DNA from 4 places in the Aeribacillus sp. FSL K6-2848 genome. Region 2 is predicted to be linked to each of the others. Evidence: predicted binding sites of a transcription regulator. Region 2 holds the regulator's gene; each other region holds the start of a gene.
What was found. The regulator Rex, encoded in region 2, represses fermentation and respiration genes when NADH is low (regulators of the CRP and FNR family bind a similar motif). The targets are predictions, from matches to a motif close to TTGTGAAATATTTCACAA.

Region 1 (7,518 bases), 1.8 Mb from region 2:
TTGTTCCTAACGTTTTTTTCAATTTTTCATACTCCTCTTCAACAGACCAGTTAATCCCTTTAACACCATAAGGTGAGGCTGTTACATTCGGTCCTAGGGAAATCATTTTTTCAAAAATTTTTGTGTAATCTCTTTCCACAACATGAAATTGCGGCATTGTTTTCCCCGGGATAGCTTCCGCTTCGCCCTTGCTCCAGTCTTTCACTTTTCCAAACGGCTGTGCCATTTCTTGCGGTGTATCGTGTTGCAGCGGTGTTGCCACAATTTCTTTAACCGGCTTCATGTCCAATTCTTTTGCCAGATCTGAAACGGCTTTTGCTAATGATTTGAAAATTTCCCAATCGGTGCGTGCTTCCCACGGTGAAGCAATGGCCGGATTGAACGGGTGTACAAATGGGTGCATATCAGTACTGCTTAAATCATGTTTTTCATACCAAGTAGCGGCTGGAAGGACAATATCAGAATATAACGCCGTTCCAGCCATGCGAAAATCCAAATTGACCAATAAGTCCAATTTCCCTTCCGGAGCTTTTTCAGGCCAGTTAATTTCCGAAGGCCGCACCGAATCGCCGTCATCATTTAACAATCCGTTTGCAGCACCGAGCAAATGTTTCAAGAAATATTCATGCCCCTTGCCTGAGCTGGAAATTAAATTTGCCCGCCAAACAATTAAATTGCGGGGAAAATTTTTTTCATGATCCGGATCTTCAATAGCAAATTTTAGTCTTCTTTCTTTAAGCTCGTTGGCAACAAACTTTCTGATATCTTCCAATGTTTTCGCTCCTGATGAAATAGCCTCGTTGTACAGCTGAATTCCGCTTTTTTCAAAAGTCGGATAAGAGGGCAGCCAGCCGAGTCTCACGGCCAGCACATTGTAGTCAGCGTGATGGTGGTATCTCGCTTTATCCTGCAACGGAGAAACAAGACCATCCACCGATGACTCTTCATAACGCCATTGATCGGTAGCGAAATAAAAGAAAGACGTTCCGTTTTGCAATTTTGGAGGCATTTGCCAGTCACGGGCCATCGCAATCGTTTGAAAACCCTCTACAGGTCTCAGCTTTTCCTGCCCGACATAATGGGCCCAGCCTCCACCGTTTACGCCTTGAGCTCCAACAAATAACACAAGATTTAAAACGGCTCTGTATAAAATATCTGAATGAAACCAATGATTGATCCCAGCGCCGACAATGATCATCGAACGGCCGTTGGTTTCAATTGCATTTTCCGCAAACTCGCGGGCGATTTGAACTGCTTTTTCCCTGTTTACTCCTGTAATGGTTTCTTGCCAAGCCGGAGAAAAGGCTGCATTCTCATCATACGTTTTGGCGACATCGCCGCCTATGCCGCGGTCAACGCCATAATTGGCCAACACTAAATCATAAACGGTTGTGATAAACAGTTCTCCATTTTTTGTATTAAGTTTTTTTACCGGAACTTTTCGATGCAAAATATGATTTCCTTCAACAGAAAAATAAGGTATTTGAATTGTTGCCAATTCATCTTCAGTTCCAAGGAAAGACAAGAGCGGTTCGATTGCTTCGCCTGTTTGTTCGTCCTCGAGTTTCAAGTTCCATGTTCCGTTATTTTCCCAGCGGGAACCGATTGTTCCATTTGGAATGGCATACATTTCGGTTTTTTCATTCCAAACGAGCGGTTTCCATTCACCATTCTTTGTCTCCAGTCCAACATCCGCTGCATTTAAAAAGCGGTCTTGAACAAATTGTCCGTTTTTCTGTTTTGTCAGCGTCACTAAAAAAGGGAAATCTGTATATTGTTTTGCGTAATGGATAAAGTAATCGACTTTACGATCGACATAATATTCTTTTAAAATAACATGCCCCATCGCCATGGCTAATGCACCATCCGTTCCAGGTTTTACACTAAGCCATTCATCAGCAAATTTGGTTGATTCCGCATAATCGGGACTGACCGAAACAACTTTTGTCCCTTTATAGCGAACCTCAGCCAAAAAATGGGCATCAGGTGTTCTTGTCAACGGGACATTTGAACCCCATGTTAAAATATATCCGGAATTATACCAGTCGCTGCTTTCCGGAACGTCTGTTTGATCGCCCCATATTTGCGGCGATGCCGGAGGCAAATCGGCATACCAGTCATAAAAACTTAGCATTGGACCCCCGATGAGAGACATGAAACGTGAACCGCCGGCATAGCTCAACATCGACATTGCTGGGATCGGCGAAAAACCGATGTTGCGGTCTGGACCGTATTTAATGACAGTATAAAGCAAAGAGGCGGCAACAAGTTGGAGCACTTCATCCCATTTTGCACGCACAAACCCTCCTTTACCGCGTGCTTGTTTATATTGATTTGCTTTTTCCGGATTTTCTACAATGCTTTTCCATGCTTCTATCGGTGTTTCATGCTTTCTAAGAGCTTCGCGCCACATACTCCATAAAACGCCGCGAACATACGGATATTTGACACGCAACGGACTGTAAATATACCAAGAAAAGCTTGCCCCGCGCGGACAGCCTCTAGGTTCAAAATCAGGCATATCCGGTCCTGTACTTGGATAATCCAGCTGCTGGCCCTCCCATGTAACAATCCCGTCCTTCACATAAATGTTCCAACTGCATGAACCTGTACAGTTTACGCCATGGGTTGAACGAACTACTTTATCGTGCTGCCATCTTCTCCGATATACGTTTTCCCAATCACGATCCTCATTTGATAACTGGCTATGACCTTCTGAGTATTTTTCAATAGGTTGGATATATGTTAATTTTTTAAAAAACGATTTCCCATTTGCCAACGCTGTTCACTCCTTTTCTTTTATCCCTTTTATCCTTTCTTTCACTATAAAAAGTACGGAAATAAATAAATGTGATACACATCACAAACATTGCTGTTTTCACAAATATGTCGAAAAAACGTGATAAAATCTTTTTCCCATAAAAGAAAAAGCCGTTCCCTTTTGGTCGACAAGCGGCAGTTTATCACAGTTTCCTTTACGATCCTTCAATGGAAAGAAGCCTGCCCCATTTTCCTGAATTTGCAAAAAAAAGCCGGCATTCTGCCGGTCTTCCTGACGGTTATTCAATATTGCAATAAGATTTTGGACAATCTTCACAATTGATTTGCTTTTTTAAATAATCGAGATTATGAATGATGATTTTTCTCCCTTTGAACGAGACAATGCCTTTTGACTTTAAGGCATTTAACTCGCGGTTAACACTTTCGCGTGATGTTGAACTGAAATTAGCTAAATCTTGATGGGTGATTGAAACATCTAATAAAATTCCGCTGCTAATTTTCACACCATAACTATTTGACATCCGTATTAAGGTGGAATAAAGTGCGCCCTTTTTTCCATATAATACAAGGTCTCGAAATTTCGTATGCTGCTTGCGGAAATGTTCCGTCATCATTTTTAAAAACTCAACAGCAAACGCCGAATTTTTCAAAAGTTCTTTTTCAATCGTTTTATTGTAGATGATTAAGACTTCACTATCTTCCAATGCACGGCAATTAAATAAATATCGGCCGTTATTGGAAAAAATCATTAATTCGCCCATTACTGCGTTCGGTCCACATAAACGCAGACACAATTCTTTTCCGTCTCCGGAAAATTTGCTGATTTGAAATTTACCACGTGAGACAACAAAAAAGTTTTCGCCGACTTGTCCTTCTTGGAACAAAAACGTTCCTTTTTTAACTTTTTCTTTTAAATAAGCCAACTTTTTTAATGATTCTAAATGTTGGTCATTCAATGTGTTCGCCATTTTGATCACCATTTTTTAAATCTTTTCGGAAAAAGTCACCGTTTTTTCCGCCAGTTTTCTCAACCAAATAAGTCTGACCAATGATCATGCCTTTATCAATAGCTTTGCACATATCATAGACAGTCAAGGCGCATACACTGGCAGCTGTTAATGCTTCCATTTCCACTCCTGTACTGCCTTTTGTTTTGGCAAATGCATGGATCACCAATTGATAACGATTTTCATCAACTTGCCATTGAAAGTGAATGTCCACCGCTGTCAATGCGATCGGATGGCACATTGGAATAATATCGGCAGTTCGTTTTGCCGCCATGATACCGGCAACTTGAGCCACTGAGAGTACGTCTCCTTTTTTGATTTGCCCTTGCCGAATTTTTTCATACACTTCTTTTGCAACAAGAACACTGGAAACGGCATGGGCGGTTCTGACCGTTGTGTCTTTTTCTGAAATATCGACCATTCTTGCGCGTCCTTGTTCGTTCAGATGTGAAAATGAGTTCATTCTTTTACCCTCCACTTATTGGAGGAATCAAGGCGACGACGTCTCCATCGCCTATCACATCCTCCTCTGCAGCAAATTCTTCATTAACGGCAACCATGATCGATGAGGATGCCGATATTGAATAGTCGTTTTTTAAAATGTCCCGAAGTTGTTTAACAGTTATATTTTGGTACGGGAGCAAAAGTTCGTCTTTTTGCAATTGCTCTTTTAAATGGGCAAACAGCAACAGGCGGATCATTCCATCAACTCCTCAGGAAAGCCATTTTGATATGAAACAGTTCCTTTTTGATTGCCTACCCACATTTCGCCATCTTCCCAGTGTTCTTTTTTCCATATCGGAACGATTTCCTTGATTCGTTCGATTGCAAGCCGGCATGCTTTGAAAGCATCATCGCGATGCGGCGTTGAAACAGCAATGGCTACGGCAACATCCGTAATTTCCAATTTTCCAATGCGGTGAACAATCGCCGTTTTTGCTTCCGGAAAACGCTCTTTTATTTCAGAGCCGATTTGTTCCAATTTTTTTTGCGCCATTGATTCGTAAGCTTCATATTGCAAAAACAATGTTTTCTTGCCGTTGGTAAACTCTCTGACAGTGCCGACAAACGTCACAATAGCACCTGAAGAACGGTCGACAACATGGTCGATCACACTGGACACATTAATCGGTTCACGGACAATATGAAACATTTTTTGCAAGACGCCTCCTTTCACATTTTATCGGTTTAAATGCAGATAATTTTTTAACCAGTTTATTAGCAGGTCATCATCCTGACCGAGGATGAACGATCGTTTCTTTTTCATCGGTTTTCTGCTTGCGATTGCTTGAATGTTTGGAAGTTCAAGCAAATCCAAGTCATTTTCATCACGAAGACAAACGATTTTAGGATAGGATAATTTTTTATACCCTTCAATAAACAAAACCTCGATTTCAAAAAAATGTTGATAAAGCTCAATGAATTTCATTATAGATTTGCTTTCATCAATCCTTGCATGCAACAAGAGCGCCCCTTCCCCTGCAACAGCGGAAACTTTTGCACCTGCTTGAAAATGGCGAACGGAATCTTTTTGATATACGTCGGGAGTGCCTCCGTGGCCGTGATGCTTCAGCACACCGACTTTAATACCGAGGAAAGCAAACTCTTTGACGCATTTTTCGATAATGGTAGTTTTGCCGCTGTTTTGATAGCCGACAACTTGCATAATTAACATTGCCAAATAGGGGCTCCTTCTTCATCTTCTGTTAACAGCACATCCACTTCGGTTCCCGCTCGATAGCCTCTTGTCCCCCCTGGCAAGACGGTCAAACTATTGGAATCAATCAAAGAAGAGACAATATTTGATTTATCTTTGCCAATTGGTTCGACGGTCAATTTCCCATTTTGATAAGATAGTTTCGTGCGAACAAACCTTGTAAACGGATTCGGTTTTAAAAAATCCGCTGCCAGTTCGGCACGTATTTTTTTCAAATATCGGTGTTTTTGCCCGAGCATTGCTCGGATGTAAGGGCGGACAAACAGTTCAAAACCTACATAACAAGCAGAAGGGTTGCCGGATAAGCCAAATAACAATTTGTTGTCGACTACAGCAGCTGATGTCACACTTCCGGGGCGCATGGCAATTTTATCAAACAACAATTCGGCACGAAGCGATTCGTAGACGGCTGGAATATAATCGTAATCGCCGACTGAAACTCCGCCTGTCGTTACAACGATATCCGCCACATCCATGGCGTTTTTAACAGCTGCCAAAACATTTTCAAACGAATCATTGACAATTCCGCATCCAACCGGTTTAGCGTGTGCTCTTAAAATTTGCGCTTGCAACATGTAAGCATTGCTGTTGCGGATTTTCCCGGGTTCAAGCGGCTGATATACTTCAAGCAATTCGCTGCCCGTGGCGATGATGGCTACTCTCGGTCTTTTCATAACGGGAATATGATAAAAGCCAAATGTCGCCAAAATTGCGGTAATACCTGGATTAATCATCGTCCCTTTTTCAACTAGCAGGCTTCCTTTTTTGACATCTTCGCCAATGCGCGACAAATTTTCACCGGGCGATATATTCCGTTTGATTTCCACATACACTTTGCCATTGCGTTTCACTTCTTTTGTTAATTCTTTCATGACGACAGCATTTGCCCCTTTTGGAATAGCTGCACCAGTCATAATTTTAACGGCTTGATTCGGAAGAATGCCATCATTGTAGACACTTCCTGCCCCGATGGTTCCAATCACTTCCAATTGAACAGGCTGTTGGGATGACGCTGATTGCGTCGATTCAGCAAAAATGGCATAGCCATCATAAGGTGAACGGTCGAACCAAGGTACATCTGTCGTCGCAATGATGTCCTTGCCAAGGATGCGTCCAAAACATTTCTCGATCTGGACGTATTCCCATTCCCCTTCCATGCTTCTATTGATCACTCGTTCAATCGCTTCTTCCACCTTAATCGGTTTTCGCACGTTGTCCATTCCCTTCTTTTACCAGATTATAACATCACTTTACCCATGATGCGTGATAATCGGTGTGCAATTTATCACAAAATAAATGCGGATATAAACATTTCACATAATGTTCATTGTTAGAAAGAGAAATCTATTATTGGCTAAAAGTTTCGTAGTCTTCTTTTGTATTAATATTTAGAAACAATTTTTCTTCATCAAACTTTACATATTTTACCTTTATTTGGCCAAGCAGTTCCTTTACCGATAATTTTTTTTGCTCTAATAAGCTTTTGATTACCTTCTTTGTTTTTTGATGATATGCGGCCGCAAGCGGTTCTGTTTTGCCGTTTACGATAGGAACAACTGCCTCATACGGAGTGTTAAGATAGCCTGCCAGCTTTTGAAACACGGCTGCTTTTATAAAAGGGGTATCACACGGTGCGACCAAATACCATTCAGAATTGTATTGGGACATCACGGTGTAAATTCCTGCAAGCGGTCCGTGCCCTTTATATATTTTCAAATCATATGTATAAGGAATGTTTTGGAGTTCAGGCAATCCTGTTTTGATCTCCGGACGGATCACTGCAACAATCTCATCAGCAACTTCTTTCAAGGCATCGACGCTAATCATAAGAAAAGGCTTGCCGTTTCTTTTGGCCAGTGCCTTCGGTTCGCCAAAACGCTTGGATTCCCCTCCAGCCAAGACGATTCCAATGATGTTTTTCATTGCCTATGCATCTCCCAAACGATGTGGCGCAGTTCGGGCAGAATTAATTTTTCCATGGCAAGACGGACTGCATTCGTCGACCCCGGCATG
Region 2 (7,518 bases):
ACAGTTGTAGAGTGGGCGCATTATATAGAAGATCAACTGCCGGAGGAAAGACTGGATGTATTCATCCGTTACATTCAGGACAATACAAGATCTCTAATTTTTAGGCCGAAGGGAAAAAGATATATTAAGCTGTGTAAGGAGTTTTTTACTGATGACGGTATTAGCGATTGATACATCAAACGACTGTTTAGGCATTGCGTTAGTAGACGAAACTAAAATTATTGGCGAATATATGACGAACTTGAAAAAAAACCATTCTGTTCGTGCAATGCCGGCAGTTGATTATCTTTTGAAAGAGTGCCACGTTCAGCCCAGCGACTTAACAAAGATTGTGGTTGCCCAAGGTCCTGGCTCTTATACTGGTGTGCGAATCGGTGTAACAATTGCTAAGACGCTTGCATGGGCTAGAAACATTCCTTTAACGGGCGTTTCCAGTCTTGAAGTGCTTGCGCTGAACGGGCGTTTTTTTGACGGATTGATTTGCCCTTTATTTGATGCAAGAAGAGGACGAGTTTATACCGGGCTGTATGAATTTAAAGAAAACATACTTTGTGTGAAAGAAGACAGAAATATTCTGCTAGAAGATTGGTTGAATGAAATAAAACAGCTCAAAAAGCGGGTGCTCTTTTTAGGGAATGATGTTTCTCTTCATTTAGATCTGATCAAAGAAATAATGGGTGAGTTGGCAGTCATCGGGGATCCGTCATTGCACCAGCCGCGTCCGGGATTGCTAGGTTTGCTGGGAATGACTAGAGAAGCAGTCAATGTTCATCAGTTTGTGCCAAATTATTTAAGGTTAGCAGAGGCGGAAGCGAAATGGATCGAGCAGCAAAAAACGTCAACATGATTAATAATCAAGTAAATGTTCGAAAAATGACAGTTGAAGATATACATCGTGTTTATGAAATCGAACAGCTGTCATTTTCGGTTCCTTGGACAAAGGAATCATTTTATCGGGAATTGGTCCATAACCATTTTGCTACTTATTTAGTAATAGAATATGAAGGAAAAGTTGTAGGTTATTGCGGTTTATGGGTGATTGTTGATGATGGGCAGATTACCAATATTGCTATTTCTCCAGCGTATCGGGGAAAAAAGCTGGGAGAGACCCTGCTTAGAAGCGTTTTAAACGTAGCAAAAGAAAAAGGAGCCAAAACCGTTACATTAGAAGTCCGAGTTTCGAATACTGTTGCGCAATCATTATATAAGAAATTGAATTTTGAACCAATCGGAATCCGGGAAAACTATTATACGGATAACCAAGAAGATGCGATATTAATGCAGGTGAATTTATAATGAAAGATCGATTAATTTTAGGAATTGAAACAAGCTGTGATGAAACAGCAGCTGCCATTGTGAAAAACGGAAAAGAAATTGTTGCACAAGTCGTTGCTTCCCAAATTGAAAGCCATAAACGTTTTGGCGGAGTCGTTCCAGAAATCGCTTCACGCCATCATGTCGAGCAAATTACTCTCGTATTAGAAGAAACGTTAAAACAGGCGAATCTTTCGTATCACGATTTGAACGCCATAGCCGTGACAGAAGGACCGGGGCTGGTTGGTGCATTATTGATTGGAGTCAATGCCGCAAAGGCTTTAGCTTTTGCGTATGATCTTCCACTAATCGGAGTACATCATATTGCAGGACACATTTATGCGAACCGTCTTGTGAAAGAATTTTCTTTCCCGCTGATTGCATTAGTTGTTTCCGGCGGCCATACAGAGCTTGTCTATATGAAGGAGCACGGTTGTTTTGAGGTGATTGGGGAAACACTTGATGATGCAGCAGGAGAGGCTTATGATAAAGTAGCGCGAACATTAAACCTGCCTTATCCGGGCGGGCCTCATATCGACAGGCTAGCACATGAAGGAACTGCTTCCATTGATTTGCCGCGAGCATGGCTTGAAGAAGGCTCGTTTCATTTTAGTTTCAGCGGGCTGAAGTCAGCGGTGATTAACACTCTTCATAACGCGGCGCAAAGAGGGATCACGATAGATCCGAAAGATATGGCTGCAAGTTTTCAGCAAAGTGTTGTAGAAGTTTTAGTGGAAAAAACTGTTCGTGCCAGTGAGAAGTATCAAGCTAAGCAAGTTCTTTTATCAGGCGGAGTAGCGGCGAATAAAGGATTAAGAACTGCTATGGAGGAAGCATTCAAAAAGAAAAAAGGGATCGACCTCGTCATTCCACCATTGTCCTTATGCACAGATAATGCGGCCATGATTGCAGCTTTCGCTGATGTACTTTATGAAAAAGGAATTTTCGGTGATTATCGTATGAATGCTCATCCTGGATTGGAATTAACGTCATATATATAGAGGCAAAATAGGGTCGAATGAACAGCGGCCCTATTTTTTTGTTTTAACCACAGGTTATCCACAAAGAAAATCTTCATTTTGGATAAATAAGACGAAACATTGAAATAGAAGAAGAAAAAACAAGGTGAAACATGTGGATAACTAAAGGGGTTTGTTGTGGATAATGTGAACAAATAAGACAAATATTATAAGATAAGGAACTAATGATGTGGATAACTGTTTGAGAGAAACATGCTGAAGGAAACAAAATAAATAAAAAACCGGCATGAGCCGGTTATTCAGAAAGAAGTGATTCCCATTCCTCTATCAGCTGATCTAGTTGTTCCGTTAACATGACATTTTGATCATGAAGTTTTTGAGCTTTTTCATGATCTTGGTATATATTTGGATCGCAAAGCATTTCATTGTTTTCAGCGATCGCTTCTTCAATTTCTGCTATTTTGTTTTCAAGTTCTTCAATGCGGCGCTGTCTTTGCCGTTCCTTTTTTTTCAATATTTTTTCTTGTTCATAAGATAATTTTCCTTGTTTTTGCTCTTTGGTTTCGATAGTTGGTTTTTTCAACTGTTCAAGCTCGATCATCTCCGCTTTTTTTGCAATGTAATAATCATAGTCCCCGATATATTCGGCAATGCCTTCCGTGGATAATTCAAAAATTTTGGTCGCGATTTTGTTGATAAAATAACGATCGTGCGAAACAAACAAGATTGTTCCAGGAAAATTTATCAGAGCGTTTTCCAATACTTCTTTGCTGTCGAGATCCAGATGATTCGTAGGTTCATCCATGATGAGAAAGTTAGCTTTTTTTAGCATTAATTTCGCTAAAGCGAGCCGAGCTTTTTCTCCTCCGCTTAAAGACGAGACGGTTTTCAGCACTTCATCTCCGGAAAAAAGGAAATTCCCTAAAACCGTTCGGATTTCTTTTTCTGTTTTTTCGGGATAGTCATCCCACAATTCATCTAAAACCCGTTTAGATGAAGACAAATCCGCTTGTTCCTGGTCATAATATCCGATTTGGACATTAGATCCAAACTGAATTTTTCCGCTCAGCGGCTTTAAGCGGTTGATGATCGTTTTTAATAAGGTAGATTTACCAACTCCGTTTGGCCCTATTAAAGCAATTGAGTCCTTCCTGTTGATCGAAAAGTTAATATTTTTCACGATCGGAGTTTTTTGATCGTAGGAAAGGGACAAATCAATGGCTTTTAACACGTCATTGCCGCTTTGCTTTTCGATTTCGAAGGAAAAGCTGGCTGACTTCTCGTCCCCAGCGGGTCTGTCCAGTATTTCCATTTTCTCAAGCATTTTCCTTCTGCTTTGCGCACGTTTCGTTGTCGATGCTCTTGCTAAGTTTCGTTGAATAAAATCTTTCATCCGCGCGATTTCTTCTTGCTGTTTTTCAAATTGTTTTAATTCCCTTTCGTACGCTTCCGCTTTTTGTTTTAAATAAGTGCTGTAATTCCCAACATACTTCGTACAAACTGTTCGTGATATTTCATAAACAGTGTTGACAACGCGATCTAAAAAGTACCGGTCATGGGAAACAATTAGAACCGCTCCATTATAATGCTGTAAATATTGTTCGAGCCAGTTTAATGTTTCCATGTCGAGATGGTTTGTCGGCTCGTCGAGTATGAGCAGATCCGGTTTTTTCAACAGGAGCTTTCCGAGTGCTAACCGGGTTTTTTGTCCTCCGCTCAAAACCGAAATTTTAGTTGAATAGTCGTAATCAGCAAACCTTAATCCATGCAGCACAGAACGGATATCCGCCTCATATTGATATCCGCCATTTTCTTTATATAAATGTTGGAGTGAATCATATTCCTTCATTAAGCTTTGCAAAGCATGAGAATCTCCAGCTGAGGAGATAGCTGCCATTTTTTGTTCAATATTTCGCAGCTCAGCTTCGATGTTCCGCAGCTCTTCAAAAACGGTTAGCATTTCATCCCATATCGACTTAGTTGATTCTAATCCTGTGTTTTGTGCCAGATAGCCGATTGTTAAATCTTTTGGCTTCACAATTTCACCAGAATCAAAGGGCATTTCACCGGCAATGATTTTCAATAATGTTGATTTTCCGGCTCCATTGCGGCCTACAACGGCGATTTTATCTCCTGTTTGGATTTCCAGCTTAATATTCGATAAAATAAGGTCAGCACCATAATATTTTGTGATTTTGTTTAACTGCAATAAAATCATCCATAGTTCACCTCAATCTTTGCTAGAATAAGTGTAGCCTATATATTTGACTGCAGGCAACTGACCTGATGAACAAAAGGACAAGAAATTGTAACAATCGTTCAAAAGACACGAATAAAAAAATAGTGTATAGTTTTTATATAAGGAGAGTTTGGAGAAAAAACAAATAAAAAGAAATGTAGACGGAGAAGAAGATCAGGATGGAAGCGTTATCAGTCTGATATTGTTTCATACAGGCGAGCAGCCGCTTGCTAGAAAACATAGTTAAAAACAAAATTAGTCAGGTTGTTTTGGATTGCGAGGGATGAGCATTGAATCAAGATCAATCTAAGATACCGCAAGCAACTGCAAAAAGATTACCTCTATATTATCGGTTTTTGCAAAATTTACATGCCTCGGGAAAACAACGTGTTTCCTCTCAAGAACTGAGTGAAGCAGTAAAAGTAGATTCTGCGACAATTAGAAGGGACTTTTCATATTTCGGAGCGCTGGGCAAAAAAGGTTATGGATATAATGTCAATTATTTGTTATCATTTTTTAGAAAGACGCTTGACCAAGATGAGTTGACCAAAGTTGCCCTCATTGGCGTCGGAAATTTGGGAACAGCTTTTTTAAATTACAATTTTACAAAAAATAACAACACACAAATTGTTATTGCATTTGACATTAATAAACGAAAAGTAGGAATGAAAATTGGTGGAGTTCCAATTTATCATTTGGATCAGCTAGAAAGTGAATTGCCTGATGATGTGCCTGTTGCGATATTAACGGTCCCGGCAACCGCCGCTCAAGGAATAACGGATCGGTTAGTGGAAAAAGGCATAAAAGGCATTTTAAATTTTACGCCGGCTCGCTTAAATGTTCCGGATAAAATTCGGATTCATCATATCGATCTATCTGTTGAACTTCAGGCTCTTGCATATTTTTTAAAACATTATTCGAATGAAGATTGAAGGAGCGATATTAAATGCCAACAATTGGAATTGGAAGCTTGCTGTTGATTGTATTTGCAGCTCTGCTTGTTTTCGGGCCGAAAAAACTTCCTGAGCTTGGAAAAGCTATAGGAGAATCATTAAAGGAGTTTAAAAGTGCCACGAAGGGCTTAGCAGACGATGATGAAGAAAACAAGAAAAATGAATAGCAAGAAGAATGGATGAATAATGATGAGCGAAAAAAAAATGTCCGTGTTGGAGCATATAGCGGAGCTTAGAAAACGGCTGATTATTGTAGTCGTTTTCTTTTTCGTTGCTATGATTACTGGCTTTTTCATAGCGAAGCCAATTATTGTTTTTTTACAGCAAACTGATGAAGCAAAGCAATTCGCCTTAAATGCTTTTCGTCCTGCAGATCCATTGATCGTTTATATGCAGATTACATTTATTATTGCTTTAATTCTAACTTTCCCTGTTTTATTGTACCAGCTTTGGGCGTTTATCAGCCCAGGACTGTATGAAAAAGAAAGGCGGGTCACATTAAGCTATATACCGTTGTCGGTTGCTTTATTTCTTTTAGGAATAAGCTTCTCTTATTTTATTTTGTTTCCTTTTGTCATCGATTTTATGGGGCGGCTTTCCAATGATTTAAACATTCAACAAATGATAGGAATAAATGAATACTTTCGTTTCCTGCTGCAGTTAACATTGCCTTTCGGACTGTTGTTTCAGCTTCCCGTTGTCATTATGTTTTTAACAAGACTCGGGATCATCAATCCGGCGTTTTTGGCAAAGGTTAGAAAATATGCGTATTTTGTATTGCTTGTTATCGCAGCGATTATTACGCCGCCTGAAATTGTGTCGCATTTAATGGTCACGATTCCGCTATTCATTTTGTATGAAATAAGTATCATTGTTTCAAGATTTGCTTACAAAAAAGCACAGTCTTCTCAAATAAAAGAATCAGATCAAAAGTAAAACCGATGGGCTGTTATAAACATATCCCTCTTGTGAAGACAGTATAGGCTTTTTTCCTACTGTCTACACAAGAGGGATAATATCATTACACCTCATCGGTTGTTTTTTGCTTTCCGAATTTTATATGAGAAAGTGAACATGCGGATGGAAACAGCAAAATCAAACGTGGCTAAAATCATTAAAATCATATTTGTAGCTGTCCACATACCATTTTCAGCATGATGAATTGCTAAATATGTAAATAGAACTCCCATGATAAAATAGAAGAGTCCCATGGAAACGGGATGAAAATTCATAATCTTAGCTGCCTCCAATAATGATTTGTATTTGTTCCATTTGCTTCATCATGTTTTCAATCTCATCATGATAAATTGTTTGAATGATGACTACGATTGTATTCATCATTGTATGGGCAAAAATAGGGACTAATATGCGTTTTGTTTTATAATATAAAAAAGCGAACGTAAACCCCATTGCTGTATAACGCAATAAAAGTTCAGGTTCCCCATGCACGATGCCGAACAATAGCGAGCTGACAAGCGCGCCGATCCAAAAATTCGTTTTTTGATAAATCACCCCGAAAATAATTTTTCGGAAGATAATTTCTTCAAGAATCGGTCCTATTATTGATGTGACAATAATCAAATAAGGCGTTGCTTCAATTAAATCCATAATAACTTGAGTATTTTCCGACATCGGATTAACTTTAAGTACATATATTTCAATATTGCCAACGATTGTTTGAATGAAAAAAGCTAAAAAAACTCCGAAAACAGCCCATATGGCAGATTCGCCGAAAGAAGCTTTTTCAATCCGGACATTATTTTTCCGTTCATGACGAAGGAGAAATAAAATAATGACGAACGCAGCAGTAAAACTTGTAATCGACCAATATGCTTGCGCTTGAAAAAGTCCTGCATTGAGATTTTCATCGTCGCCAACACCCAGTTCATAAAAAAGGGGAACTCCAATATAGGATGAGAGCTGCATAATGATGTACGTAATGATGATCCACCAATATTGCTTTTTCACGAATAGTTCTCCTTTATAAAAGATTCATATGACTATTTTAACACACAATGTTTTAAAGAAAGAA
Region 3 (7,518 bases), 1.8 Mb from region 2:
TTTCAATCACGCCGAGTGCAACTCCAAATGTAACAAAAGAAGTGATGCAGAGGGCAAAAGATATCGGGCTTTCCCGTTGGGCATTTAGTTTGGACGGCCCGAATGCGGAAATTCATGATCATTTTCGCGGCACAAAAGGTTCTTTCGATTTAACGATGCAAGGAATCAAATATTTGCATGAATTTAAGATTCCTGTTCAAATTAATACGGTTGTATCACGCTACAATGTTCATGTTCTTGAAGAAATGGCGGATTTTGTTGAAAAACTTGATTGCGTTCTTTGGAGCGTTTTTTTCCTCGTACCAACTGGAAGAGGAAAACAATCGGATATGATTTCTCCCGCCCAACATGAACAAGTTTTTCGTTGGTTATATGAAAAGAGCAAACGTGTACCATTTGATATTAAAACGACTGCCGGACAACATTACCGTCGTGTCGTCTTGCAAGCCAAAATGCGTGAACAGCAAATAGATGGAAAAGAAATCCATTATGAAGATATTTTGTTTAAAGGGGCTACAGGGGAAGTGGACGGACTCGGCCGTGCTCCGAAGGGAGTAAATGATGGCAACGGTTTTGTGTTTATTTCCCATATTGGCGATGTTTACCCGAGCGGATTGCTTCCAATCAAAGCGGGAAATATAAGACAAACATCACTGGCCGATATTTATAGAACATCACCAATATTTCAAAAATTGCGCAATCCAAATCTTTATAAAGGAAAATGCGGTGTTTGCGAATTTCGTTTTGTTTGCGGAGGATCACGCTCAAGAGCGTATGCTGTGACAGGCGACTATTTGGAGAGTGAGCCTTATTGTGTATACATTCCTAAAGCGCTTCGCCAAAAACGGGAAGTTTAAACCGTTGGAAACGCAAGCGGCTTTTCAATTTGATTGAATGGGCAAAAATCGTAAAAACATTTTTGTTGAGATGAAATTTTAACAATTATTTGGCAATCAATAATTATGTGATAAAGTTCACAAACATTCCCCGCCTATTTTTCTATGATACAAATGATGGAACAATCATCTGTTTAGGAGGGGGATTTTGATGAAACAAAAAGCATTACTGCCAGTCACTACTTTAGCCATGACATTTGCATTTGCCGTATGGGGAATTTTATCTCCGTTAGCAAGTACGTTCCAGGACATATATAATTTGACATCAACACAAAAAAGCATCTTAGTTGCCATACCCGTCTTGCTAGGTTCTGTGATGCGGATTCCACTCGGAATTTGGACTGACCGGTATGGCGGACGGAAAATGTTCTCCTTGCTTTTATTATTTTTAATTGTTCCGTTAGTTGGCGTCAGTTTTGCCAATTCTTACGGAATGACGATGTTTTGGGCTTTTTTCATCGGAATGGCCGGTACGTCATTCGCGATTTCAGTTACATTTGTTTCCCGGTTGACACCGCCGGAAAAACAAGGAACAGCTTTAGGAATCAATGCCATGGGCAATATTGGAACAGCCGTAGCCAGTTTTTCTGTTCCGACACTCGCAGAAGTTTTCGGACTTAAAGGGGCATTTTTAACCTATATTTTTCCGATCGTTATAATGCTTCTGTTCGTTTGGTTTTGCACGCCGGAAATGCCGAAAACTGAACAAAGAATGATTGATTCCTTGTCAGTAATGAAATATAAGCATACATGGATATTATCGATTCTCTATTTTGTGACATTCGGCGCTTTTGTTGCTTTAGGTTTGTATTTGCCGTCGCTTCTGATTGATTTGTTTCATATATCTTCCGTCGATGCAGGACTTAGAGCAGCCGGTTTTACTGTAATTGCCACTTTGGCAAGACCAATTGGCGGATATATGAGCGATAGGATGGGAGCAGAGAGGATTTTAACGTTTGTTTTTGCGGGTATTGCAATCGGGGCAGCCATCCTTGCATTCGGAATGAGCAACATGTTTGTCATGACTATCGCCTGTTTGTTGATTGCCATCATGGCAGGATTAGGAAATGGTGCGGTTTTTAAATTAGTTCCGCAATTATTTGCAAAGGAAACTGGTGCTGTAACAGGGATTGTTGGAGCCTGGGGCGGCATCGGCGGTTTCTTTCCTCCCATTTTAATGGGAATCGTAAAAGATGCGACAAGTTCTTATTCGCTAGGGTTTTTGCTTCTTTGCTTATTTGCTATAGTGTGTTATATATTAAATCGCATTGCATTAGGAAAAACAGTTGAAAAAACAGCCGACCAATATTAATTGTGCAAGATCCAACCAAAACTTATCCCCTGCAGGCAGACAGCATTTGTAAAAAGGTTTTCCTGGAGGGGGATTTTTTTGGCTGGGAAAGGATGAAACGACGAAAATCTTAAATGTGACGCTGTTGTTTGTGCGCTGGAAGTGGAGCCAAAAACACCAAAATCATTGGGACTTTTTTCATAAAAAAAGCTGTCCCTTTCAGGAAAGGAACAGTCTTTGAAAAACGTTTAGGAAAGGAACCCTAGCTGCCTTAATGCTTTTTCGCTCATTCTATCAGGGGACCAAGGCGGATTCCAAGTGATTTGGACATTTACGTCTTGAATGCCTTCAATATCACGCAATGCGCGTTTCACACCGCCTGCTATTGAGTCGTGCAACGGACAGCCGGGTGTAGTCAATGTCATTAAAATGAATGCAGTTCCGTCTTTTACTTCAATCTTATAGATCAGTCCTAAATCAACGACATTAATTCCCAATTCAGGATCTAAAACGTTTTGCAGTTTTTCCAAAATTTTTGCTTTTATTTCCATTGTAACATCACCCTTTATATTTCAGTAAATCGTTCCCTTATTTTTTTATTTCAGCAATACGGAGCCAATCGTACAGGCAAATAATCCAGAAAACAGCACCATTCCTCCTTGTGCAAGATAAAATAGACCAGCACTTGAAGAGGCAAGGGCAGCGATCATGCCGATAAGACTCGCAACAAATAAACAGCATTCCATCACAATCCATTTTTCATTTATCATTTGTTTCAAAGTCGGCACCGCTTCTTTGCCGATTTTTTTGCTATACCGGTGTGTCCACCATAGAAAAGGAACAATTTTATATAAGTAGCCAATGATGCTTAATAGAATCCAGCCGAACAGATAACAGTAGATGATGATGGAAAAGATGCGGGAATGGGCTTCACTTTCAAAAGAAAAACCGGCCGCCGCTATGTGCAGGATGACTCCAAAAACAATGGCCAAAAGAGCAAACAGAAAAGGTTTATCCAGTTTTTTCTTCATCCTTTTCTTTAAAATGGCAAACATATGGTATGCAAACAACACATATCCGACAGCCATCAATTGAAGCCCTGCTGATAACAACCAGTCATTTGCAGTTATAAAACTGATGAAAGTTAATACAAGACCGCTTATATAAAAAATGTAGACATATCGGGCCGTGTTCATTGAAAAATGATGCGCCAATGAAAACATCGGAACCATTTTGTAAGAAAATCCGAAGATAAGAAGTGTAAACCAACCGGAAAATCCCAGCAATATATGTGCTTTGAAAATCAAATCATGATCGATTAATTGTCTGCCGCTCCAAAAATGATAGGCAAGCGTCAATCCGAGCCCGATCGTTAGGAGCAAACAAATGAGGGCGGTACCAACAAATAAAGTGATGACCGTTCTTTTTTTCTGTTTTTTTAATGTCATGAACATCTGCCATAAAAACATTACAATCCCGCAAGTAAGAAGCAAGCCTGAAAATATAGCCGTTTGAATATTAAAGGCCAGGCTGATGCTAAAAGATAGTATTCCTAATGACGTGACGACCATTTGGATAAAAGCGAATGCTTCATTCCATATCGGGGTTAAAAACACGACTGGAACAAGCTGATACATGGCCCCCATGGCTGTCATTAAAGCAAAGCCAATCACTAATAAATGGACAGCTGACAATACGACAGGAAGGCGCATTTCCCCGGTTGAAAGCTGACGAGTTGACAGAAATAAAAGAATTTGAGAAAGGAAAAACGCCAGTAAGCCAAAAATAATAAACGAAAAAGGGATTCGAATATTCGTTTCATAAGTATGATTAGCCGTCATCATCGTCATCCTTCTTTTCAATCGTTATTTCATAGCTTCCATCACTGCGCTTTTGCGTTTGATAGGTATAACCGAGATCGTCAAGTTGTTCAAATAAAAACATCGGGCGGCGGTCATTAATAATTTTCAACGTTTCTCCTTTTTTTAATTTTGCTAATGCCGTTAAAGTCCGCATCATCGGTTGTGGGGGCTCTAAGCCGCGATTATCCAGTATCATTTTTTCATTCCTCCGTTTTAACAAAGGTAATTTTCCAATGTTTATCCTCTATTTTTTCCGCTTGATAAGAAAACCCTTTTTTCTTCATGATAGGAAAAAGCGGAACGGGTTTAAACGGAGCGTGTAAAATAAATACATCTCCTTGTGCAAGAGGCTGAATGGCCGCCATGATTTTTTGAAACGGCTCTAATTTCTTCTTTAAATCTTCGCGAACATCTAATTCAACAGTTTTTCCCATCCATATTCTCCTTTCCATCTTTTTTATCAATGGTCATCATAGTAAAAACAATTCCCGCAATTTGTGATTTGCATCACATCATCGGCATCACTTTTGAAAAGTTTATGAATAATTGATTCGTGATGCCGTATTGGCATATAGCCTTTCAATTGAGGGAAGGGAAGATGTTGCAACATCAATTGAACTGCTTGTTAGAAAATGTTTCAGTTTTCAATGAAAGATCGGTACCATTTCGGATTAAGTAAAGAATTTTGTGTATTGATTTGCCGGGAGCTAAGTTCGCTGAGCTGGGAGTGTGATTTTACAATAATTAGGACTTGCCCCCATTTCGCTATGAATAATGTTTTTGCTGGAAATGGAAAAGAGAGAGGTTGTTTTTAAAGTAGAAACAGCTGAGGTATTTGGTGGGGGAGATTATTTCTTTGCTGATATGTTCAGCGGCCATTGCGCGAAAAATTCTTCTAACCCGGGCAAAACGCCATTGAAAAAAGATCATTCTCAACTGCGTCATTTACTACAAATAGAAGGTTGCCTTGGAACTGGAAAGTGTGCTGCAAGTAAAAAAACGGGCAGTATTACAAATTAAAATATGTATGCCACTTTTCCAATATTTTAGAAGATTGGCATGATTTTTGCATATTTTAAAGTGAAGGTTGATTTATGAAGGAGGTTTTACTAATGGTTTTTCCCTACAAACACGAGCCACTTACCAATTTTCTCAATCCAGCTGACCGAAGGGAGTTTAAAGCCGCTTTAAAAAAGGTTTGTTGCCAACTGGGCAAAGAGTACCCATTAATCATCAATGGCAAGAGAATTTTTACCGAAGAAAAGCTGATATCTGTTAATCCGGCGAACAAAGAACAGGTTGTCGGCAAAGTGTCAAAAGCGACAAAAGAACACATTGAGCAGGCATTTGAAGCAGCAAAGGAAACTTTTAAAAAATGGAGGACAATGTCCCCAGAGGCACGTGCAAATGTGCTTTTTAAAGCGGCAGCCATCACCCGCAGCAAAAAACATGAGATTTCCGCCTGGCTCGTCTATGATGCCGGCAAACCTTGGAGACAGGCAGATGCGGATACAGCAGAAGGTATTGACTTTTTGGAATACTATGGAAGACAGATGCTCGAACTTGCAAAGAACCAAGAGATGAACAACCGGCCCAATGAACATAACATCTATTTTTACCAGCCAATGGGGCCAGGGGTGGTGATTCCGCCATGGAACTTTGCTTTCGCCATTGTGGTCGGAACAACAGTTGCCCCCCTTGTTGCCGGAAACCCGGTATTGCTGAAACCGTCGGAAAATACTCCTGTTGTTGCATACAAACTGGTGGAAATTCTAGAGGAAGCCGGTCTGCCCGAAGGCGTGCTCAATTTCGTCCCCGGAGACCCAGCAGAAATCGGGGACTACTTGGTTGACCATAAGGATGCGCACTTCATTAATTTTACCGGTTCAAGGGCTACTGGTGTCCGGATATATGAACGGGCAGCAAAAGTACAGGAAGGTCAGCATTTTTTAAAACGGGTGATTGCCGAGATGGGCGGCAAGGATACGATCATTGTAGATAAAAGTGCAAATCTGGATTTGGCTGCCGATGCCATTGTCCATTCCGCATTCGGTTTTTCAGGCCAAAAATGTTCGGCCTGCTCGAGAGTGGTGGTTCACGAGGCTGTATATGACGAAGTGTTGAGAAAAACGGTTGAGCTGACAAAATCATTAACGGTGGGAAATCCAGCTGAAGAAGATGTATACATGGGGGCAGTCATTAATCAAAAACAATTTGATAAAATCAAAAGCTATATTGAAATCGGAAAAAAGGAAGGAACACTTGTGTACGGCGGGCAAACGGATGATTCCGAAGGATATTTTGTGTACCCGACAATTTTTAAAGATGTGGATGCGAGTGCGCGCATTATGCAGGAAGAGATTTTCGGCCCGGTCGTGGCTTTCGCAAAAGTGAGAGATTTTAATGAAATGCTGGAAATTGCCAACAACACTGAATACGGGCTGACAGGTGCAGTGATTTCAAATACAAGGGAGCATTTGGAACGGGCGAAATATGAATTTCATGTTGGAAATCTTTATTTTAACAGAGGATGCACCGCTGCGATTGTCGGCTATCAGCCTTTTGGGGGGTTCAAAATGTCCGGTACCGATTCAAAAGCTGGAGGCCCTGACTATTTAAAATTGTTCATGGTAGCAAAAACCGTTTCCGAAATGTTTTAACATTAGAATTGAGGAACAAAGGTCCAATAAAAGCGATGTCTAGAGGCGGGAATTGTTAACTTGATAAACGGATGGTCCGAGTAAAAAAGGTAAGGGGGAAAAGGGGTGCAGAATTTAATAAGAAATTTTTTCATCGCTCTGTCAACAAACAAATTTTTAAATAAAAAAGCAAGAAAATGGGGATTCCGTCTTGGAGCTGAGAAGTTCGTTGCCGGGACAGATATTGACAGCGTCACACTTACAATTAAAAAAATGAACGAACAAGGAATCAGCTGTACTGTTGACAATCTGGGGGAATTCGTATCCGATAAAGAAGAAGCCGGCAAAGCAAAAAGACAAATCATTAATATGTTGGAAAAAATTCATCAAGAAAAACTGGATTGCCATGTTTCAGTAAAATTAACCCAATTGGGGCTGGATATTGATCGGGATTTTTGCCTTGGAAATATGAGAGAAATCTTGGATGCGGCCACCAAATACTGTATTTTTATAAACATTGATATGGAAGATTATGCCCATTTTCAGCCGACAATAGATATTTTAAAATTGCTTTTGAAAGATTATCAAAACGTGGGAACGGTTATACAAAGCTATCTTCGATGTGCGGAAGAGGTTCTTGATAAATTGAAAAATGTTCGCATTCGGATTGTCAAAGGAGCCTATAAGGAAAGTCCGGCAGTTGCGTTTCAATGCAAAACAGAAATCGATCAAAATTTTTTGAAATTGGCGAAAAAAAGACTGCTTGGCAATACATTCACTTCCATTGCAACCCATGACCATCGGATTATTCGTCAATTGAAAAAATTTAT
Region 4 (7,518 bases), 3.7 Mb from region 2:
ATAAAACAAAACTGGCTGAATATACAAGCCCTGCCTATTCATATGTTTCCGTTGTGGAATTGAGCAGCTACGTAGGCGGCGGAAATGATGAAGATCCGTATCAAAATCCATATATCCGATCTAGACTATATCCTATTTTGCCGAAATCAAAATATGTTTGCTTCTATCCGATGGATAAACGCCGTCAAGGCAATGACAATTGGTATATGCTGCCGATGGAAGAGCGCCGGAGCCTCATGAGAAGCCACGGACTTATCGGCCGCAAGTACGGAGATAAAGTAAAACAAATTATTACCGGTTCTGTCGGATTTGATGACTGGGAATGGGGCGTCACGCTCTTCTCTGATGATGTTTTGCAGTTTAAAAAGCTCGTATATGAAATGCGTTTTGATGAAGTAAGCGCCAGATACGGCGAATTTGGCTCTTTCTTTGTCGGCAACATTTTGCATCCTGAAAAAATTGCAGCATTTTTACATGTATAAACCAGTACTGCTTTCAGTACTGGTTTTTTCTGCTGAAGGGCGCCCATAGTGAGTAAGAAATCCTAGCTGACATGCTTAATGTGTACGGAAAAAGGTCATGTTGTGCAGGAAGTGTAACAAATCACGATTTATCTCTTTCTTACGTGCAACAAAATAAAAGTACGGGGAGATTTGAAGAAAAATTTCAATGGAAAGAATGGGCGAGAGGGTGACTTTTCCCAACACCATGCACCATGCCAAGCGCCATGGATGAATACATATATGCCACTTCTCAAAATATGGGGCTGTCCAGTCAAAATCCACTGAAAATAAAACATCATAAGCATTGATATATCAGTGTTTCTAAAACATTAAAGGGGCGTCTATAAGCCGGAAAATCGACTTATTAGACAGCCCCTCATACTTTATAAGCTTCTTTTTTTCTTTTATACAGAACAAAGATGTCGGAATGGGAATTTTTCCGAATGTCATAAAAAAGGTTTCATCGTCATACATTGGAATGAAAGATTACTATTTAGGCAATGTCTTTTTAAAGAAAAAGGCAGGTGAAAAAATGGCTGTAATTCCCACATACTGAAGAAGATGTAAAGCTATTGGCCAGATTGATGAGAGCTGAAGCAGAAGGAGACGGAGATTTAGGCATGCTTCTTGTAGGCAATGTCGGTGTCAACCGTGTCCTTGCAGATTGTTTAGACTTTAAGGATATACGCACCGTTCGCAGTATGGTGTTTCAAAGCCCCGGAGGCTTCGAAGCCACACAGAAAGGATATTTTTATCAGGCTGCAAGGCAAAATGAAATAGACTTAGCAAGAAAAGTTTTGAAAGGAAACCGCTACAGTCCTGCAGAAACTGCTTTGTGGTTTTTTAAGCCATATGGCGATTGCCCTGCTACATGGTATAACCAATATAACTCAGGACGATATAAATCCCATTGTTTTTATTTTCCTGCACAATCTGCTTGCCCAAGCGTATACAGATTTTAGGAGGTTGAACATGAGCAACAAAAAACAGAACCAACGGCAGCAGCAGGGGTATCCAGTTCCTGCAGTTACTCCTGTACAGCCAACCTATCCGTACGGATTTTACGCGCCCAGCGGGTCTGTTATCGGCGCCCCTCCCTCAGCTCAACCAAGCGGCACCAGCGGTCAAGCTGTACCCGGAATGCTTCCGCTTGAAGAATCCTATGTCGAAAACATTTTGCGCTTAAATAAAGGGAAATTGGCCACCGTATACATGACCTTTGAAAACAATCCTGAATGGCCGGCGAAAGTATTTCGCGGCGTCATTGAAGCTGCCGGAAGAGATCATCTCATTTTAAGCGACCCGCAAACAGGAAGGCGATATTTATTGCTGATGGTTTTTTTGAATTACGTCACTTTCGATGAGGAAATCGTATATACATCCCCTCAAAGTCTCGCTTCTTATCCACCAAGATAAGAAAAACGCTAGACAGAGAGAGGCCGGTAGGAATGCTGCAAGACGCTTACAATTTCTTGATCAATACCCTGCCCTCTTGTCTAGTTCTTGTCAAATAGACAAAAGTCTAAGCATCCTTGCTTCTTTAATGAAGCAAGGTTGTTCAGCTTTTCTATGAGCTTTTATTTTCATTTTGATCTTAACTAGAAAACTTTCAAAAACGACCAATTAAGCTTTTTTATTTTCCCTTCGACTTAAAACGTATAATCGAGATTCTGAAAAAAGCTCCGATTACCTCCCCCATTTCATCTAGGGCATTTTCCGCATCCATAGCAATAATCGAGTAGGAGGGAGCGATTAACTCCCGTCCTCTCACACCACCGTACATACGGTTCCGTATACGGCGGTTCAATTAAGATAATTGACGCAAGTTTTCATAACTTCCGTGAATAGCTGTTCTCTTTATGCCAGTGGTCACTCCACCCTCCAAGAGGTCTCCCACGGGATTCACCGCTTCCTCCCTCAAGTGAGGTACTACGTTTTCTGTGTTCATCATGACTCACTGAATGCCAAGGGCTATTCTCTCTTAATTGTTCGGTCCTTCTTAGTTGTTCTAGACCAACTAATACTATGACCTCTGCTGACTTCTGACGGTTCAGCTACTTATCACTAAGTAGGTTATGAAGCGTACTTCACATATCCACCAGACCTCCCCGGGTAAGTACATGCACTTTCACACCATCTATCCGCCTCATTTACTCGATATGACCTTCGACAGAAAGAGCTTTGTTTTGTTTTGCAAACTCACTCAATCATACCTAGCCTTATATGAGGTTCGTGTTCCTCGGACCGGTGTTTTGCCTCCAGCTTCCTTCAGATTCCGCGTCACCACGGACACCCTTGCGTTAGGCTAACCACTACTTCTGCCTTCGTGGCTCGGGACTTTCACCCTAGAGATTACACCCATGCCGGGCGCACATAAAAAAAACCGGGCGTGAAAATTCAACGCCCAGTTTCTTCTACCAGAATTTAAATCCCGGTGAACTTGGTGCATTTTCAATGATATCGATGACCGGTACTGTATAAGCGATTACAATTAGCACAACAGACAGACCGATCCAAATTTTCCAATTTTCTAGAAGCAATGGTGTTTTTTCCGCATCTTCATGAACTTCACCAACTGGAAATTCTTCCGTTCCTTTTGGAGCAGCCACTGCCAAATTTATAACAATATAAAGAATCATCAAAATGGCAACGAATAAGATGGCTCCGCCAACCGCCATGATAGTTTGATAAGACATCCATTCCAACGCCTGCGGATGGTCTCCATATGTTGTATAAGCGGTCCGCCGAGGAGCTCCAAACAAACCAACTGTATGCATGGCTCCTGACATTAGGAACATACCGATGCACCAGAAAACGGTTTGAATGATCCCTAATTTATTTAATCGCGGTGTTAACGTTCTGCCTGTTAAATGAGGAACCAACCAATAGGAAATACCAAAAAACGTCAACGCTACAGTGGTGGCCACTGTTAAATGGAAATGTCCTGTTACCCATAAAGTGTTATGAACGACTTGGTTCATTTGGTTACTTGCATTAATGATTCCGCCTGCTCCGCCAGGAATAAAAACGAGCATTCCCATAAACGGTGCAAAAAAGCGAACATCTGTCCACGGAAGTTTTTTCACCCAGCCAAACAGTCCGCTGGCCCCTTTTTCTCTTCCGCTTATTTCAAATGTTGCAAACAAAGCGAAAGCTGTCATTAAAGATGGAACAATGACCATAAACGTCAACACAATTTGCAAAAACTTCCAAAACGGAGTGATCCCAGACTCTAGTATTTGATGATGGAAGCCGACTGGGATGGAAAAAAGAACAAACAGTACAAACGCCAGTCTTGCAAGCGAATCGCTGAAAATTTTCCCGCCTATTATTTTTGGAATGATGACGTACCAGCACATATAGGCAGGCAATAACCAGAAATACACTAATGGATGGCCAAAATACCAAAAAAGTGTTCTGCTTAACAGCACATTGATTTTATCGACTAACCCGAAGGACCAAGGAATAAACTGGAATAATACCGTTACTGCTACGCCCAATGTTGCTATGATCCATAAAATCATTGTGGCAACTGCCATAAAGCTTAATAGAGGAGACGGTTTTCCTTCATTTTTCTTTTTCCAGACAGCGTATTGGCTAAACATGCCAGCTCCGCTTACCCAGCTGCCGACTACAACAAGCGTCAGACCGATATAAAACCATGGCGATGCTTTAAGTGGTGCATAAAAAGTGTATAGAACGGTCGCTTTATTTAATAAGATCATAACCGTTGTAATCGCTGTTCCAATCGTCATAAGCCAAAAGCCGATCCAACCCGCCTTTTTGGCAAACGGAGTTAAATCACCTGTCGTCCGACTCATGGAAGCATATAAAAAACCAATGATAAAAAATGTTGTAAAAACAAGTGCCAACAAAACGCCATGAGCAGTCAAAAGCTGATAATACCCGATCCCTGCCGGAAGCTCAAGCGTTCCGCTTCTAACAAAAGCCTGCAATAACCCGGCAATCGCTCCTAAAAACAATGCAATATAACCAACTGCAATATGGGCGAGCGCCAGCTTTCCATCGTTTGGGTGAAGCGCTGTATTTTTCATGCTTTTGTCACCTCAATTTTCGTGCTCATCATTTGGTGCCCAGTACCGCAATATTCGTTGCAAATTATTAAATAGCTGCCGGGTTTATGGAATGTATGTGTAAGCGAATTCACATGTCCCGGGGTCACCATCATGTTGACATTTGTGCCAACGATTTCAAGGCCATGAACAACATCTTTGCTTGTCACGATAATATGAACTTTTGCTCCCTCCGGTATTTTTATGTCATTCGGCATAAAGGCAAAAGCTTGAGAAACTATAACAAGTTCGTATTCGTTGTCTCCAATTTTCTTTAAGCCTGGTTGATTAAACGGCTCTGTCGTATCGACTTTTTGCGGATCCAATGTGGTCAGATCACTCGGCGGATGATGACCTTGTGCAAATGCACTGATGCCCACGATTGTTAAAAACATCACAAGCGTACCTATACCTATTAATAGCCAAACCTTTTCAAGTTTGTGCAAATGCAAGATGATCCCCCTCCTTTATAATCGTTGAATAAATAAGTAGTAAACTCCAAACCAAGAAAGTATTAAAAAAAGAGCCAGCATAAGAACAGATAAAAAAGTGCCAAATAACGAATATTCTTTCTTTTGAGCAATTTCCTGCTCTTTTTTATCGGAGATGAATTCTTTTGCCACCCATAACACCACCTTTTCTTCTTTTAAAAAAATTGTAGTTTAGCTTACGTTAGTCAATCTGTGAAAAAAATCACATTTTCCATAGTACTTTTTGACAGTATGTTGAACAAAAAACATTGCATTCACACTGAATCTTCTATCATTAGGAAGCTAGGAGCCAAAATGAACGGGACACATTTTTGGATGAAGCTCTGGCTATGACCTTTGAATCGGTTAAGAAGGTCACCCTTTCATTTCTTTGCACAAAAAAACGCCTGTCCCGATATAGTAGACAGACGTTTATATTTACATATATTTAACTGCAGCAACAGCAAGAAGAACCCATGCAATTAAAAATGAAATGCCTCCAAGCGGCGTAATTGCACCTAACACTTTGATCTGCGTCACACTTAATATATACAGGCTTCCGGAAAACAGGAGAATACCGATGAGCATCAGCCACCCGGCCCAATTTGCATAGCCTGCCTGCGGATGCTGCTGCAAAAACAGAGCCGTGACAAAAAGGCCTATCGAATGGAACATTTGATATTGTACACCTGTTTGCCATGTCTCCAAATATTTTTGCGGAATTTTCCCTTCCAAACCATGGGCGCCGAATGCTCCTAAAGCTACAGACAAAAAAGCACCGACGGCTCCAAGAATGAAAAATATTTTCATCATCTTCACCCCTTTTTCCCTTCATCTTACCTTATCGTCCGTTTTTTTTAAATGAAGATTTTACAGATGACAAGATTTTGTTAGAAATCAAAAATAGATTCTCCATTTGCATCGTCTTCGACCAACAAACGTTCTTTCATTGTCAGCGTTTTGCTGTTTGCATTTCCGATCATTTTTTCCAGCTCTAATGGAGTTATTTCACTTTCGCTTTTTGGCTCTTGACTAGCTGAAAAATCATAATTTTCCTCTTGTTGATCCAAAATAACATCACATAAAGAACGGATGACAAGAAGCCGGGCTTTTAGATCATGAGGTGTTCCTGCTGCCTTTGCCTTTTTCAGTTCCTCCTCCATTTTTCCTATTATGCTTGAGACCGGTATATTCAACTCCTATCGCTCCTTATTGAAAGATAATGATCTTGCTTTTTTTATCATATTTGATTTTTTCCTTATTGACAAACTTGTCTGCTTCATTCACTTTTCATAACAAACTTGTTACAATAAGTAAGGAATTTTTGAGCACAAGGAGGGCCTGCAGATGGACAATCAATATTTGCAAACAATAAACGGCGATTTATGGTTAACAGAAGATGAAAGAGAAAATTTAAAAATCAGCTATAGAATCAAAGAAGTGCTTTTTTCAAAGCAATCCCCTTTTCAACATGTTATGGTATTGGATTCATATGATTTTGGCCGCATGCTAGTGCTAGATGGAGTTGTGCAAACCACTTCTATTGATGGGCATATATATAATGAAATGATTTCCCATGTCCCGCTCAATCTCCACCCAAATCCGGAAAAAGTGCTGATCATCGGCGGCGGAGACTGCGGTGTTGCCAGAGAAGTGTGCAAATATGATTCAGTGAAGGAAATCGATATGGTGGAAATTGACGAGCTTGTCGTTTCCGCATGCAAGGAGCATCTGCCTGAAGTGTCAGGAAACTTAAGCGATCCGCGCGTAAATTTCTTATTTATTGACGGCGTGAAATATGTAGAAAACAAACAAAATGAATACGATGTGATCATTGTTGACTCTTCTGACCCGATTGGACCGGCAGAACAGCTGTTTTCAAAAGATTTTTATACCAACCTATATAAAGCGTTAAAAGACGATGGCCTCATGGTATGCCAAAGTCAATCGCCTGTTTTCCACTTGGATGTTTTAAAACGGTCTTATAGCCATATTCAATCTTTATTCCCGATTACAAAACTATACACAGCTGTTGTTCCTACATATCCGGGAGGACTATGGAGCTTTACAATCGGATCGAAAAAATATGAAGATGTAAAGTCGGACAATTTTTCGAAAGATACAAAATATGTAAATCAAGCTATTCTCGAAGGGTGCTTTAAGCTTCCTGAGTTTTTGCAGCAAGCATTGAAATAATGGAGCTGGCCCAAAAGTCATTGAAAGTTGGCTTTTTGGGCCTCTATTTGTTTTGACAAAAAAACATACTTTCTAGTAAAAATGCAAGCGTCAAACGAACAATTAAGAAAGAACTGTGTGCTGCAAAATAAAGTACATAATATTGCAATCAGACAAAGACGAGAATTTGCTTAAAGAAACGCAAAAAGTGAGAGGCGATGGTAAAGCACCTCTCATTTAGATAAAATCTCTTTTGCAACTGGGAATTCGCCTATTTGCTCATATTTTTGAAGCAGT

Region 1: a site for Rex is predicted at 2,849-2,866, ahead of NSS70_RS10625 (nitrate reductase subunit alpha). Genes of this name have one in related genera too.
Region 3: a site for Rex is predicted at 4,545-4,562, ahead of NSS70_RS10695 (DUF2249 domain-containing protein). Genes of this name have one in related genera too.
Region 4: a site for Rex is predicted at 5,258-5,275, ahead of NSS70_RS19720 (cytochrome c oxidase subunit 2A). Genes of this name have one in related genera too.

The regions. Positions count from the first base shown of each region.
Region 1 covers NZ_JBBOQQ010000001.1:2,201,538-2,209,055, forward strand. Annotated here, with positions in the region: gene NSS70_RS10625 (nitrate reductase subunit alpha) at 1-2,779, opposite strand, end outside; gene NSS70_RS10630 (Crp/Fnr family transcriptional regulator) at 3,060-3,749, opposite strand; gene moaC (cyclic pyranopterin monophosphate synthase MoaC) at 3,730-4,251, opposite strand; gene moaD (molybdopterin converting factor subunit 1) at 4,256-4,489, opposite strand; gene NSS70_RS10645 (molybdenum cofactor biosynthesis protein MoaE) at 4,486-4,941, opposite strand; gene mobB (molybdopterin-guanine dinucleotide biosynthesis protein B) at 4,969-5,463, opposite strand; gene NSS70_RS10655 (molybdopterin molybdotransferase MoeA) at 5,457-6,725, opposite strand; gene NSS70_RS10660 (molybdenum cofactor guanylyltransferase) at 6,853-7,428, opposite strand; gene NSS70_RS10665 (MogA/MoaB family molybdenum cofactor biosynthesis protein) at 7,425-7,518, opposite strand, start outside.
Region 2 covers NZ_JBBOQQ010000001.1:436,544-444,061, forward strand. Annotated here, with positions in the region: gene tsaE (tRNA (adenosine(37)-N6)-threonylcarbamoyltransferase complex ATPase subunit type 1 TsaE) at 1-171, shown strand, start outside; gene tsaB (tRNA (adenosine(37)-N6)-threonylcarbamoyltransferase complex dimerization subunit type 1 TsaB) at 152-847, shown strand; gene rimI (ribosomal protein S18-alanine N-acetyltransferase) at 817-1,296, shown strand; gene tsaD (tRNA (adenosine(37)-N6)-threonylcarbamoyltransferase complex transferase subunit TsaD) at 1,296-2,315, shown strand; gene NSS70_RS02245 (ABC-F family ATP-binding cassette domain-containing protein) at 2,590-4,512, opposite strand; gene NSS70_RS02250 (redox-sensing transcriptional repressor Rex) at 4,824-5,465, shown strand; gene NSS70_RS02255 (twin-arginine translocase TatA/TatE family subunit) at 5,480-5,653, shown strand; gene tatC (twin-arginine translocase subunit TatC) at 5,676-6,422, shown strand; gene NSS70_RS02265 (YdiK family protein) at 6,515-6,718, opposite strand; gene NSS70_RS02270 (CPBP family intramembrane glutamic endopeptidase) at 6,723-7,454, opposite strand.
Region 3 covers NZ_JBBOQQ010000001.1:2,212,840-2,220,357, reverse strand. Annotated here, with positions in the region: gene NSS70_RS10720 (TIGR04053 family radical SAM/SPASM domain-containing protein) at 1-857, shown strand, start outside; gene NSS70_RS10715 (MFS transporter) at 1,045-2,208, shown strand; gene NSS70_RS10710 (metal-sulfur cluster assembly factor) at 2,436-2,738, opposite strand; gene NSS70_RS10705 (hypothetical protein) at 2,784-4,031, opposite strand; gene NSS70_RS10700 (DUF2249 domain-containing protein) at 4,018-4,245, opposite strand; gene NSS70_RS10695 (DUF2249 domain-containing protein) at 4,250-4,483, opposite strand; gene NSS70_RS10690 (hypothetical protein) at 4,830-5,069, shown strand; gene pruA (L-glutamate gamma-semialdehyde dehydrogenase) at 5,162-6,709, shown strand; gene NSS70_RS10680 (proline dehydrogenase family protein) at 6,815-7,518, shown strand, end outside.
Region 4 covers NZ_JBBOQQ010000001.1:4,110,630-4,118,147, forward strand. Annotated here, with positions in the region: gene hemQ (hydrogen peroxide-dependent heme synthase) at 1-482, shown strand, start outside; gene NSS70_RS19700 (cell wall hydrolase) at 1,088-1,465, shown strand; gene gerQ (spore coat protein GerQ) at 1,476-1,919, shown strand; gene NSS70_RS19710 (b(o/a)3-type cytochrome-c oxidase subunit 1) at 2,918-4,558, opposite strand; gene NSS70_RS19715 (cytochrome c oxidase subunit II) at 4,555-5,028, opposite strand; gene NSS70_RS19720 (cytochrome c oxidase subunit 2A) at 5,044-5,199, opposite strand; gene NSS70_RS19725 (DUF423 domain-containing protein) at 5,485-5,856, opposite strand; gene NSS70_RS19730 (YwdI family protein) at 5,937-6,242, opposite strand; gene speE (polyamine aminopropyltransferase) at 6,394-7,242, shown strand; gene NSS70_RS19740 (hypothetical protein) at 7,455-7,518, opposite strand, start outside.